DNA from 2 places in the Idiomarina sp. H2 genome. Region 2 is predicted to be linked to the other one. Evidence: riboswitches for the same ligand, from Rfam matches in the RefSeq annotation. Region 2 holds a riboswitch; the other holds the start of a gene.
The links. Region 2 has a riboswitch for thiamine pyrophosphate ahead of DET62_RS07085 (TonB-dependent receptor). Riboswitches for the same ligand answer to the same signal wherever they lie in the genome.

Region 1 (6,682 bases), on a different contig from region 2:
ATTTGAATGTGCATTTTGACCTCCGCATACAGGGCATGAAGCGGCCCGGGGTAAATAGAGTTGTTGCCAGTTTTGCGATAAGCCATTGAAGGTTTGCAGGTAACCCCAGACAAGCTTATGTCCGGTAAAATAATTAATTGCCAGTAGCGCCTGACTGGATCCCATAATGCCCACAACAGGAGCGGCTATACCCGAGTTACTGCAGTTCAGTGGTTCGTTAACATCGTCAGGATATAGACACTGATAACAGCCGTGGGAATGCTCCGGGTTAAGCGCAATGAGTTGCCCGTTAAAGCCGCGCGCCGCAGCAGAAATGAGCGGGGTGTTCAGTCGGTAGCAGCTTTGATTGATAAGGTACCGGGTCTCACGATTGTCGGTGCAGTCGAGGACTAAATCGGCTTGTTCGGCGAGCGCGTCCAGGTTTTCTTCATAGGCCTTTTCTTCAATAGCGGTGATACGAATGTCCGGGTTTAACCGTGACAAAGAATGACCAGCTTGCCGCGCCTTGGACAAGCCAATATCATCGCTGGAATAGAGTGTTTGCCGCTGTAAGTTGCTGAGGCTTACGGTGTCATGATCGACCAGTGTGATTTGCCCAACGCCCGATGACGCCAGATATTGGCTGGCAGGACAACCGAGACCACCCAAGCCAATAATCAGCACATGACTTTTGAGCAAACGCTGTTGTCCGGTTTCGCCAATTTCTTTCATCAGTATATTGCTGCTGTAACGCAGAAGTTGTTCGTTACTCAGCATGAGCAACCTCGTTCTTTTCTTTAACCTCGAGTTCAGCTTCCATCTCCGTTAGTAGCTGATGAACAGCCTGCTCTACGTTTCTGGCAGCAGTAATCGCGCTAACAACCGCTATTCCGTTTACGCCAGTAGCTGTTACGGGAGCTACGCGCTCTAAAGAAATGCCCCCAATAGCGACTGTCGGTATGTTCGTTGGCGCTAATAACGCGACATAGCGGCGTAGCCGCTGCAACCCCTGCGGCTTGGATGGCATAGTCTTGGTTTGAGTTGGGAAAATATGACCTAACGCGATGTAAGATGGCGTGTACGCTTGAGCAATCAATAACTCGGTGTAGCTGTGAGTGGAAATGCCCAACCTCAACCCTGCTTGCTGAATAGCGTGAAGGTTAGCCTCGGTTAAGTCTTCCTGACCTAAATGCACGCCATAAGCGTTGTGCTTAATAGCCAGTTGCCAGTGGTCATTAATAAACAACTGCGCTGAATATTTCTCTGCCAGCTGAATGCTTTTTTTAATAGCGGTTTCCAACTGAGGAGCATCAGGATCTTTAATACGCAGTTGCAGTGTCTTAATGCCCAGTTTTAAGAGCTTTTCTATCCACTCGTAAGAATCCACTACCGGATACAATCCGGGTTCCTGGTCTAGACTGGGAAACTGGAGGTCAACACAGGGCAACTCCGGCGTATTAATCTTTGGAAAATGGTCAATTTGCTGTGGCCAGTGTGTATGAGCAACAGGGCCTGGTCCTCTGCCTATACCTTTCGCCTCAATCAGGCCCTGATGCACGTAGGCATTAGCGACTGTTATGGCATCCTCAAGTGGATAGTCATGTGCTAACGCCGCGGCAATGGCTGAAGACAAGGTGCAGCCTGTTCCGTGGCTGTGTTTTGTTCTCAACTTCTGCTGAATGTACTGGGTATGTCCATCGGAGCTAAGGTAATAGTCAGAGATTTCATCGGCGCGACCAAAATCGGTGCCTGTTACCAGAATTCGGGACAGTCCGGCCTGAAAGAGTTGTTCTGCAGCGCGATACATTGAGTCCTCATCAGTAACCTCTAATCCGCTCAACCAACTGAGTTCATCCAAATTCGGTGTCATAATATCAACCAGCGGGAATAACTCCGCGCAATGTTGAGGCTTGAGCTCCGACAGGCGATCCTGCTGAGTGCTGACAACCACCGGATCCCAGACCACGAAAGGCTGGGGAAGGGGATCAGACCATTGCTTTAAAAAGTTAGCCACACACTGAAGCTGTTGCACATTACTAAGCAACCCAATTTTTATCGCAGCAGGCGGCATGTCCTGTTGCAGGCATTCCAACTGCTGACGAACGGCGTCAGCAGCTAACGGGAATAACCCGGTGGTTGCAACAGAGTTTTGGGCGGTAATTGTGCTTATGACACTGCAGCCATGCACGTTCAGACTACGGAACGTGTGCAAGTCCGCCTGAATGCCTGCGCCACCGCCGCTGTCAGAACCTGCGAGGGTCCATACGACAGGTACCGACATCATTCTGCTCCTTCGGTCGCCGCATCTTTCACTTTTACATCAATGCGGGTGTCAGGATTATACTGACGTACCTCGTGAGAAATTTTCATGGAGCAGAACTTAGGACCGCACATGGAGCAAAACTGCGCGGTTTTGTTCGAATCCTGAGGCAGTGTTTCATCGTGATAGCTGCGAGCTGTAACCGGGTCCAACGCCAGGTTAAATTGATCCTCCCAGCGGAATTCGAAGCGGGCTTTTGACATAGCGTCATCCCTCGCCTGAGCGCCTGGGTGTCCTTTGGCTAAATCGGCGGCATGAGCCGCTATTTTGTAAGCGATCATCCCCTGTTTTACATCTTCCTTGTTAGGCAAGCCTAAGTGTTCCTTCGGGGTAACATAGCAGAGCATGGCGCAGCCAAACGCGCCAATCATGGCAGCACCAATACCTGAGGTAATGTGGTCGTAACCGGGTGCGATATCGGTGGTTAGCGGCCCTAAGGTGTAGAACGGCGCGCCGTGACAGTGCTTTAACTGCTCATCCATATTTTCCTGAATTTTATGCATGGGCACATGGCCGGGGCCTTCTATCATCACCTGTACATCGTACTCCCAGGCAATTTGAGTCAGCTCGCCTAGTACCCGAAGTTCTGCGAACTGAGCTTCATCGTTGGCGTCGGCAATGGAGCCGGGGCGCAAGCCGTCCCCTAAAGACAGCGACACATCATATTTCGCACAAATTTTGCAGATGTCCCGGAAGTGTTGATAAAGAAAGCTTTCTTGCTGGTGCGCCATGCACCATTTCGCCATTATCGAACCGCCACGGGAGACTATGCCGGTAACTCGCTTTGCAGTCAGTTTAATGAAGTCGTGCAGTACGCCGGCGTGAATCGTAAAATAGTCCACACCTTGCTCAGCCTGTTCCAGCAGTACGTCTTTAAATACTGGCCAGCTCAGATCCTCAGCAACGCCATTGACCCGTTCTAAAGCCTGATAAATAGGCACAGTACCAATAGGCACTGGACTGTTGCGTAAGATCCATTCCCGGGTTTGGTGAATATTACGGCCGGTAGATAAGTCCATTACGGTATCAGCGCCCCAGCGAGTCGCCCATACCAGCTTTTCGACTTCTTCTTCAATAGACGAACTAACCGATGAGTTACCAATGTTGGCATTCACTTTAACCAAAAAGTTGCGGCCAATAATCATTGGTTCTGATTCGGGGTGGTGGGTATTAACGGGAATAATCGCGCGTCCACTGGCGACTTCGTCGCGCACAAATTCCGGCGTTATGGGGTTTTCAAGGTGCTCCCGCCCCATATTCTCGCGCAGTGCAATGAACTCCATCTCAGGGGTTATCACGCCGCGCCTTGCGTAAGCTAACTGCGTAATGCCGTGATTGTATTGCTGGTTCTCGCTATGGCGATCCTGAATCCAGTTCTCACGAACCTTTTTCAAACCCACTTTTACGTCAATTGCAGCTTCCGGGTCGCCGTAAACGCTGGAGGTATCATAGACATCTACCGGTTCGTTTGGTGGTAGCTTTACGCCCGGCGTGGGTTGGTGCAAAGTTTCGCTAAGGTGAATGCGGCGAAAGGGAACCTGGATGTCTTTGTTGCTGCCTGAAAGAAATTCACGGCTGGAATTAGGGTAATAATGCCCGGATAGCGATGATAAAAAAGATTCAGCCTGTTGGCGGTTTAAACGATTATTCGATGGTGCAGTTGACATAGCATTCTCTCATTTTGTTGATGTTAGAGATGCTTGTCAGGAGTGTTGAAAGGAACACCAGCACAGAAACGACGGTCGTGTCATGCTGATGCTCTCTTGTTCCCTTCGCAGGTATTAGCCTGATCAGGTTCAACGGATCCCGCAATTGCGGTCTCAGCCGGTAACTTCATTAAGAAAGCTACCGGCACTCCGACAAGATTCCTTTTTAGTGGAACAAAATCTTAGAGCGAATGCAACCGCTGTTAATCGTTAACCAGTTTAGCGACAACGTTAGCTGGCTTCTCCATTGGCTGGCTTAGGCCTTCTATGCGTTCAACAATAAGCCCTTGTTTATCGAGAATAGTGATCAAATTGCTGTGATCAAAATCACCGTCCGGACGCTGTCGATACCTCACGCCAAGTACTGTAGCTAAGGTTCTGATATCCTGCTCCGAACCGTTCAGAAACAGCCAGTTGTCGTTGTTAAGTTGATACTGCTTAACATAGTCAGCGAGTGCCTCGGGTGTATCGCGATCGGTGTCAAAACTCACCATAACGAGCTTAACTTGCTGTTTAGTGTCTTCGTCCAGCTTGCTGTATAAGCGTTTTACGTCATGAACCAACACTGGGCAGGCGGTGGTGCAACTGCCATAAATCATGGAAAGAATAACGGGATGACCTTCAAGTTCTGAAAGCTTGAGTTGGCTATTCTTATGCGTGTTCCAGGTAGCATCTATCTGGTATACCGACTCGGAGTGAGAGACCTCTGCTGCGTTCATTGCCGTATGATTGCTGTGGTCGTTAGCTGTCTGATTCTTGTGCATATTGTGATGCGAGTGATCCTGCGCAAAAGACTGGACAGCAAAGATCAAAGAAGCCAGGGCGGTCAATTTTAGCAATTTATTCATGGTCGTTCTCCAGGTCGTATGCGCAACGAAAACCCATAGTGCTGGTCGCACTTTGCGGGGCGTAATCACTGCGTGACTGATAACGGAAAAATGTGGCGTAATTGGCGTTACTAAAACTCGACATAAAGCGCGCTCCGTCGCCACATGAGCCGGAGAGCAAATCGACGTCATCGCCGTTGGTTAATAATAATTGATAGTCGTCTACCCATTCGTTGACACGGTCGTGCATGTGCATCAATTGGTCAGCATTTGGGTCGACGGTTTGTTGTTTCGCACTGTGTGGCTGGCTGTACCAGGCAAACAGGTTACGGGCATAATCATCGTCGCTGATGTTCTGCTGTTGCCGATATTTGACCGACGCATACTCCCACTCGTTAAGACCAGGCAAACGGCCACCTTGTGCGGAGCAGTATTCGCGTGCGGCAAACCAAGACACATAAGTGACTGGTTCGTTGTCTTTGCCTTTAGCAAATTCAGTATTATCATCCCAATGCTTCAGGTAATTTCCATCATGGAATAGGGCAGCGATGTTGTCTCGCTGCCACTGAGGTTGTTCAATGACAAATTCCAGAAACTCTTGGTTAGTGACAGGGGTTGCGTCCAGCATGAAACTTTCCATTTCTATACTGAGGCGCTCTTTGTCCAGTAAGACCGGAGGTTCGAAAGTACCCCCATTGATCAGAACTGGATCAGCGAGCACTAAGGGTGACAATAAAACACCTGCAACTCCAAGCCACTTAACCATAAGTTTCCCCTTATTTCTCTTTACGCGGACCGGCAATTAATGCACCAGCTGCGCCACGCTCTGCATCAGCAAATTCGTGATCGACCAACTTATAGATGCCTTCTTCCGGAACAATAAATTCAATGGTTGCGCTGTTACTGGCACCCAGCAGCACGGTTTGCATGCCATACCATTCGTTACGCGGATCACCTTCGTACCAGACACGGTCGAAAATCGCACCAATTACGTGGAAGCTGGAAGTGCCTGAAGGACCTGCGTTTAAAACATGTAAGCGCACACGGTCACCTTCGTTCGCTCGTAAAGGGTTGTCGCTAAGTGCTGCAACATGTCCGTTAAAGGTCACATGACTTGGCTGGCGGTCTAAAGCTGCACCGTGGTTATAGATGTAGTTACCTTCAGATGCTTCTTCCAGATAGTGCTCTGACTGAACCAGAACGAATTCTTTATCAACGTCTTTGTCAGTTGGGTAGCCATCTTTAGGAGATACCACAACGGCGCCGTATTGGCCCATAGCTGTGTGCATGAGTACGCTGGAAGTACCACAGTGATACATATAAGTACCCGCGTAGTTGGCTATCCATTCGAACTCAATAGTTTCACCAGGAGATATTGTGCGCCATTTGTCTTCCGCTGCTACTGTGCCACTATGAAAGTCCATAGAGTGGGGCATTGGGTTAACGACTGGCTGGTTATTCTGATAACCGTTGGCCTGCAGTTGCTGAATGAACGGAGCACCATTTTTAACTGGCTTAGTAATAGTCACTTCTTCGTCAGAGCGGTTTTTCATTTTGAAGATAACACGGTCACCTTCACGTACGTGCAATACCGGGCCGGGTACTGAGCCACCGAATGTCCAGGCCGAATAGGTTACTCCCGGTGCTACTTCTATTTTCTGAGAGAAAACATCCATGCGTATGTCATGAGTTTTGTTACCTTCGTAGTCAAGTTTCGCTATGTTTGGAACCTGAGTCAGATAGTCGCCAACAACCGCTGGGCCGTTGTAGTCTTCGCGGTAGACTTTAGCTTCTGGTAATCCAAAGATTTTACCATCAATGACATATTCGCTGTCGTGCTTAAGGCTGAG
Region 2 (6,682 bases):
TAACCTGCGTACGGGTGACACAATTGGCGGGAAAATTCGCCCACCGAAAGACAGCGAACGTTATTTTGCCCTGCTGAAAATTCGCGAAGTTAACTTCGACAAGCCTGAAAACTCCCGCAATAAAATCTTATTTGAAAACTTAACGCCGCTACACGCGGAAGAGCGTTTTCACTTAGAACGCGGCAATGGCAGTAAAGAAGATATCACTGCGCGGGTACTGGACTTATCAGCGCCAATAGGTAAAGGCCAGCGTGGTCTTATTGTTGCGCCACCAAAAGCGGGTAAAACCTTACTATTGCAGAATATTGCAACTTCTATTGCGGCGAATCACCCTGATGCTGAACTGATTGTTCTGTTGATTGATGAGCGTCCGGAAGAAGTCACCGAAATGCACCGTCTTGTACATGGCGAAGTGGTTGCTTCAACCTTTGATGAACCTGCCAGCCGTCACGTTCAGGTGGCCGAAATGGTTATTGAAAAAGCCAAGCGCCTGGTTGAGCACAAAAAAGACGTAGTGATTTTGCTGGACTCAATTACTCGCCTTGCCCGTGCTTATAACACCGTTATTCCAAGCTCCGGTAAAGTGTTAACCGGTGGTGTGGATGCTAACGCATTGCACAAACCTAAGCGTTTCTTTGGAGCTGCGCGTAATGTAGAAGAAGGCGGTAGTTTAACCATTATTGCAACCGCGCTTATTGATACCGGCTCGAAAATGGATGAAGTCATCTACGAAGAGTTTAAAGGTACCGGTAACATGGAGCTGCATCTGAACCGTAAGTTGGCTGAACGCCGTGTGTTCCCTGCCATCGACTTCAACCGTTCAGGTACGCGTCGCGAAGAGTTGCTGACTACGCCGGACGAGCTGCAAAAAATGTGGATCCTGCGCAAAATCATGCATCCAATGGGCGAAGTTGAGGCCATGGAATTCCTGATTGACCGTCTGCAGATGACCAAAACCAATGACGAATTCTTCGAATCGATGAAACGTCAACGCAACAGTTAAGTGGCGTATGAAATATCAAGATCTGCGTGACTTTATCGCGCTCCTCGAGGAGCGCGGTGAACTTAAGCGCATCCAACAAGAGATCGATCCCTACCTCGAAATTACCGAAATATCAGACCGTACGTTAAAAGCACAAGGCCCGGCCTTATTGTTTGAAAACGTGAAAGGCCATGATATGCCTGTATTGGCTAATTTGTTTGGCACACCCGACCGCGTGGCTTTAGGCATGGGTCAGGAGTCAGTAACCGCTTTACGGGATGTGGGCAAATTGCTGGCCTTTTTAAAAGAGCCTGAGCCTCCTAAAGGCTTTCGCGACGCGTTGAATTTACTGCCTAAGTACAAAAAAGTGCTGAGTATGTCGCCAAAAAGCATTAAAAAGGCACCGTGCCAGCAAGTGGTTATGAGCGGCGACGACGTTGACTTAACCAAGCTGCCTATTCAGCACTGCTGGCCGGGCGACGTTGCGCCTTTGGTGACCTGGGGTCTTACGGTAACTCGAGGTCCGCATAAAGAACGTCAGAACTTAGGCATTTATCGCCAGCAACTCTTGGGTCCGAATAAGCTTATTATGCGCTGGTTGTCGCATCGCGGCGGCGCGTTGGATTTCCAGGAATGGTGCCAGCAGCATCCGGGCGAAAGGTTCCCGGTGTCAGTTGCTTTGGGCGCAGACCCTGCGACTATTTTGGGTGCGGTAACCCCTGTGCCTGATAGCTTGTCGGAATACGCCTTTGCCGGTTTGTTGCGCGACAGCAAAACCGAAGTAACGCAGTGTCTCAGTAACGACTTACAAGTACCTGCGCACGCTGAAATCATTCTGGAAGGTTACATAGAGCCGGGTGAAATGGCGGCAGAAGGGCCTTATGGCGACCATACCGGCTACTATAACGAAGTGGATGAGTTTCCGGTGTTTACCGTGACTCATGTGACCCACCGCAAAGATCCTATTTACCACAGCACCTATACCGGACGTCCACCGGACGAACCTGCGGTGCTGGGCGTTGCTTTAAATGAAGTTTTTATTCCGTTGCTGCAAAAACAATTCCCAGAAATTGTCGATTTTTATTTGCCACCGGAAGGCTGTTCGTACCGTTTGGCCGTAGTCACTATGAAGAAGCAGTACCCGGGTCACGCGAAGCGTGTGATGATGGGTGTCTGGTCTTTCTTGCGTCAGTTTATGTACACCAAGTTCGTGATTGTGTGTGACGACGACGTAAATGCGCGTGACTGGAAAGATGTTATCTGGGCTATGACAACCCGGATGGATCCGGCACGTGATACGACCCTGGTCGAAAATACGCCAATAGATTACCTTGATTTTGCTTCACCGGTTTCCGGACTGGGCTCAAAGATGGGAATGGACGCCACCAATAAATGGCCGGGTGAAACCGACCGTGAGTGGGGCGAACCAATCGTCATGAGCGATGAGGTAAAACAGCGTGTTGACGAGCTGTGGGACGAACTGAATATTATGGAGTCGTGAATGAGTCAACAAATGACCTGTAAAGCTAAAATTTCGCGCCAGTTGGCGGATGCTGTGTGGGAAGTGCGTTTACAATTGCCGCAGGCGGTTGAGTTTAAAGCAGGCCAGTACCTTATGGTGGTGATGGGCGAACGCGATAAGCGGCCTTTCAGTATTGCGTCGTGCCCGTCCAATAAAAGTGAGTGGTTACTTCATGTTGGTGCTACGCCGGACAACAGCTATGCCATGGAAGTGTTGGATAAAGTGCGTGACGATGGGGAACTAGAAATTGATGCGCCGGACGGTATTGCGTTTTACCGTCAGGAAAACACTAAGCCGGCAGTGTTAATTGCTGGTGGCACCGGTTTCTCGTATACCTATTCTATTTTGCAGCAACATTTACGTGTGTCGCCAGAGCGGCCTCTGACACTTTACTGGGGTGCAAAAAGCTTAAGCGACCTGTATTTGCATGACGAACTGGAACGCTTAGCAAGCCAGTACGAGCACTTTGATTATCACCCGGTGGTCGAAGACGCGGATAACAACTGGGCTTATTCTATTGGTTTAGTGCACCACGCGGTTATGGCCCGTGAGCAAAGTCTGCCTGAGTGTGAAATTTACATGGCTGGCCGTTTTGAAATGATACGCGTTATTCGCGACGACTTTGTCGCTAAAGACGTACCGTTAGAAAACCTTTACGGCGACGCTCTGTCCTTTATTTAATTGCACTGAAAGTAAATTTGTTTAACTAACAAGCTGCGTTATACTGACGCCGCTTTACCAAGGGGTGCCGGCAACGGCTGAGATGCATTAGCGAACCCTTAAAACCTGATCCGGTTAATACTGGCGTAGGGATGGTAGAAAACCCGTCTAATACAGCCTTACCGGATCGTTTCTGACTTTGTTTTGAGGAAATGATCCATGAAAATAATCAATTCATACTTAGCAGCCAGCATTGCCGCTGCGTTATCCAGTGTTCCCGCTTTTGCCTTTGCAGCAGAGGACACACAAGATACAAAAGACATTGAAATTATTGAAGTGAGTGGTGACTTTCACCGCCGCACCTTAAATGAAACCACCAGCAGCGTTTCTATTATTGATAAAGATGCGATGCAACAGCGTCACTCACAGCATTTACAAGACACTCTGAACAGTTTGGCCAACGTGAATTTCTCGGGAGGTACTTCCACGGCTCGGTTTATTCAAATTCGTGGTATTGGCGAGCGCTCTCAGTTTGTTGATCCTGTAACGCCCTCGGTCGGTTTGATAATTGATGGTATTGATTACAGCGGATTAGGCAGTGCCGCATCGCTTTTCGATATTGATCACGTGGAAGTGTTTCGCGGTCCGCAAAGCGGACGTTTTGGCGTGAACGCTATGGCCGGTTTATTGTTGCTGGACAGCACCGCACCGAGCAGCGACTTTAACGGCCAGTTTCAGCTATCAGCAGGCAACTATTCCGAAGCCATGGGCGGCCTTGCTATGGGCGGAAACCTTGGAGCGCACGGTAATGCCCGCTTCTCGGTCAGCCAGTTTCAGCAAGACGGTTACATTGAAAATACCTATCTTGAGCGTGATGACACGGAACAGCGCGACGAACTCACTGCGCGCTTCAAGCTGGATACAGAGCTCAGTAAAGACTGGCTGCTGCAAACGGTTCTGCATTATAACGATGTCGACAATGGCTACGATGCGTTTAGTCTCGACAACACCCGCGAAACTTTGTCCGATGAACCGGGTTTTGACCGCTTAGAAAGTCAGGCATTGCGCTTGCAGCTCAGTTACCTGGGTTTTGACAACAGCCGTCTGGAAATGTCTGTTAACTACCTGGATGCAGACACCGGCTACGCTTACGACGAAGACTGGACCTATGAAGGTATCGCTCCGGGCTGGGAATACTCAGCTTTTGACGCGTACTTCCGCGACCGTGACGACAAAACCGCCGAAGTTCGCTGGGTATCCGACGAGCCCGAAAGCCTGTTTGGTATTGATAGCGAATGGGTTTTAGGTTTGTACTATTACGACAAATCGGTTCAGCTGACACGTGACTATTTTAACTGGGACTTAGGCCAGCCAAGCATTTTCAACAGCGACTATGATAGCAATCACGTTGCTATTTATGGTGAGCTAACTCAGCATTGGAGTGACCGGGTTAGTACTATAACTGGCTTGCGGGTAGAACGTTACGACAATGACTACCTCGACAGTCGCGATATTACCGCTGAACCTGAAGACACCATGGTGGGTGGTAATTTCAGTGTCCGCTATCAGGCGTCTGACGACAGTTACCTGTACGCGACTCTGGCGCGCGGATACAAAGCCGGTGGCGTTAATGGTGAAGCTTTAGGAAAAGCTGAAGATCAGGGTCTGGAAGAATTAGAAAACTACTTGTTAGACCGCTCAACCTTTGCTCCGGAAACGCTCTGGAGTACCGAGTTTGGCGTAAAAGGCAGCAGTGCCGATGGGCGTTTAACCTCAAGAGTCAGCGCATTTTACCATTGGCGTGACGATGTGCAGCTCAAGGGCTGGGTAAACCGAGACCAGTCATTTGTGGGTTACATTGAGAACGCCGCTGAAGGCACAGGTTACGGTCTGGAAGCGGAAATTCGCAACCAGTTTACGGATTGGTTGGCGGTTTTCGCTTCGGCCAGCTGGTTAAAAACCGAAATTGAAGGTTTTGTCACCGAAGACGGCACCGATATGACCGGGCGGGAGCAAGCGCAAGCGCCTAATTACCAGTTGAATATTGGCTTTGAAGGTTGGTTAGGCGAGAACTTCCAGTGGGTGATTCAGGCCGACGCGAAAGACGAGTTCTACTTCTCTGACTCTCATAACCAAAAAGCGGACAGCATGGCAGTGTTGCACCTTGCGCTAAACTATCATTATCAGGATTGGCACTTTAGCTTATGGGGTCGTAATTTAACGGATGAAGACTACGAAACTCGCGGTTTTTACTTTCGTAATGACCCTCGTAAGGAGTATGTGCCGGAAACTTACGTCCAATACGGTGAACCGCGTCGCTTTGGTATCACTGTCAGAAAATCGTTTTAAGGGAGCTTAATATGCAAGTTTCAGTAGAAATGTCGCTGTATCCACTGGCTGAAAATTACCTGGATACCATTAAAGATTTTATTGAGCGTTTAAATCAGCATTCAGAACTAACGGTTCTGACCAACACCATGAGTACGCAAGTATTTGGTGAAATGCAGGACGTTATGCGCATTATGGGTGAAGAAATGGAGATGCTTTTCCAGAATGTGCCTTCGAATGTTCTGGTTTGTAAGTTTATTAACAAAGACTTAAGGCCGGATAATGCCTGAGTCTTTGCTTGAATCCTGGCTTGAGCAGTTGATGGTCAGTTCCCCCTGGGAGCTGACGGCTTTAGTCATGGCTTTGGGGTATTTAGTGCTGGCGGCACATCAGCGCCAGTGGTGCTGGGCTGCGGCGGCGGTCAGCTGTACTATATACGCTGTCTTGTTCTGGCAAGGTAAGTTGTATATGGAGTCTTTGCTGCAAACAATCTACATTGCGTTGGCAGGCTATGGTTGGTGGCAATGGCAGCGTCAGCAAAGCGCAGCAAAGGAGAGTCCTGATGGCGCGAAATACCCGTTTCGTTGGCATCTGCTGCAATGGGCGTGGTTGGTTCCTCTGGCTGCCGGCATTGCTTATTTACTCTCGGTTTATACCGACGCAGACGCAGTATGGCTCGATACTTACACCACAATATTCAGTTTGCTGGCCACCTGGCTGGTTACCAAAAAAGCGTATGAAACCTGGTGGTACTGGCTGGTTATCGACAGTGTTTACGTTTATTTGTACGCCAGCAAAGGCTTTGTCGCCACCGCCTTGTTGTTCGTGGTTTATCTGATACTGGTGATTTATGCCATGTGGCGCTGGCGCCATGACATTTCGCTGAAATCTGCGAGTGAAGCCGGGTGATTGGCCGGCCCTGCGAAATACAACTGCTTGCTTCCGGGCAGTCTAATCAGACGTTGCGACTGCGAACAGATACAGAAGATTATGTGTTAAAACGCTGGCGCTATGAACAGGTATTCGCGGTTGACCGTGAGCTGGAAGTATCTATACAAAAAGAGCTGGCGCAACAGGCTCTTGCCCCCGAAGTTTTAGCTTACGATGCTAAGCAAGGCTGGTTTTTACAGCCTTACTACCAGGCTCCGTCTTTACAGCAAGTTACGCTGTCGCCTTTGATTAAAGCCACT

Region 1: it holds a riboswitch for thiamine pyrophosphate, as region 2 does, so the genes downstream of both, thiC (phosphomethylpyrimidine synthase ThiC) here and DET62_RS07085 (TonB-dependent receptor) in region 2, are expected to answer to the same signal.

What each region holds. Positions count from the first base shown of each region.
Region 1 covers NZ_SNZY01000009.1:36,725-43,406, forward strand. The annotation lists gene DET62_RS11930 (HesA/MoeB/ThiF family protein) at 1-756, opposite strand, end outside; gene thiS (sulfur carrier protein ThiS) at 1-14, opposite strand, end outside; gene thiE (thiamine phosphate synthase) at 746-2,263, opposite strand; gene thiC (phosphomethylpyrimidine synthase ThiC) at 2,260-3,966, opposite strand; TPP riboswitch at 4,050-4,168, opposite strand; gene DET62_RS11945 (SCO family protein) at 4,209-4,853, opposite strand; gene DET62_RS11950 (formylglycine-generating enzyme family protein) at 4,846-5,598, opposite strand; gene DET62_RS11955 (multicopper oxidase domain-containing protein) at 5,609-6,682, opposite strand, start outside.
Region 2 covers NZ_SNZY01000004.1:224,899-231,580, forward strand. The annotation lists gene rho (transcription termination factor Rho) at 1-1,003, shown strand, start outside; gene ubiD (4-hydroxy-3-polyprenylbenzoate decarboxylase) at 1,011-2,483, shown strand; gene fre (NAD(P)H-flavin reductase) at 2,484-3,185, shown strand; TPP riboswitch at 3,236-3,334, shown strand; gene DET62_RS07085 (TonB-dependent receptor) at 3,384-5,513, shown strand; gene DET62_RS07090 (YkoF family thiamine/hydroxymethylpyrimidine-binding protein) at 5,525-5,782, shown strand; gene pnuC (nicotinamide riboside transporter PnuC) at 5,775-6,401, shown strand; gene DET62_RS07100 (phosphotransferase) at 6,398-6,682, shown strand, end outside.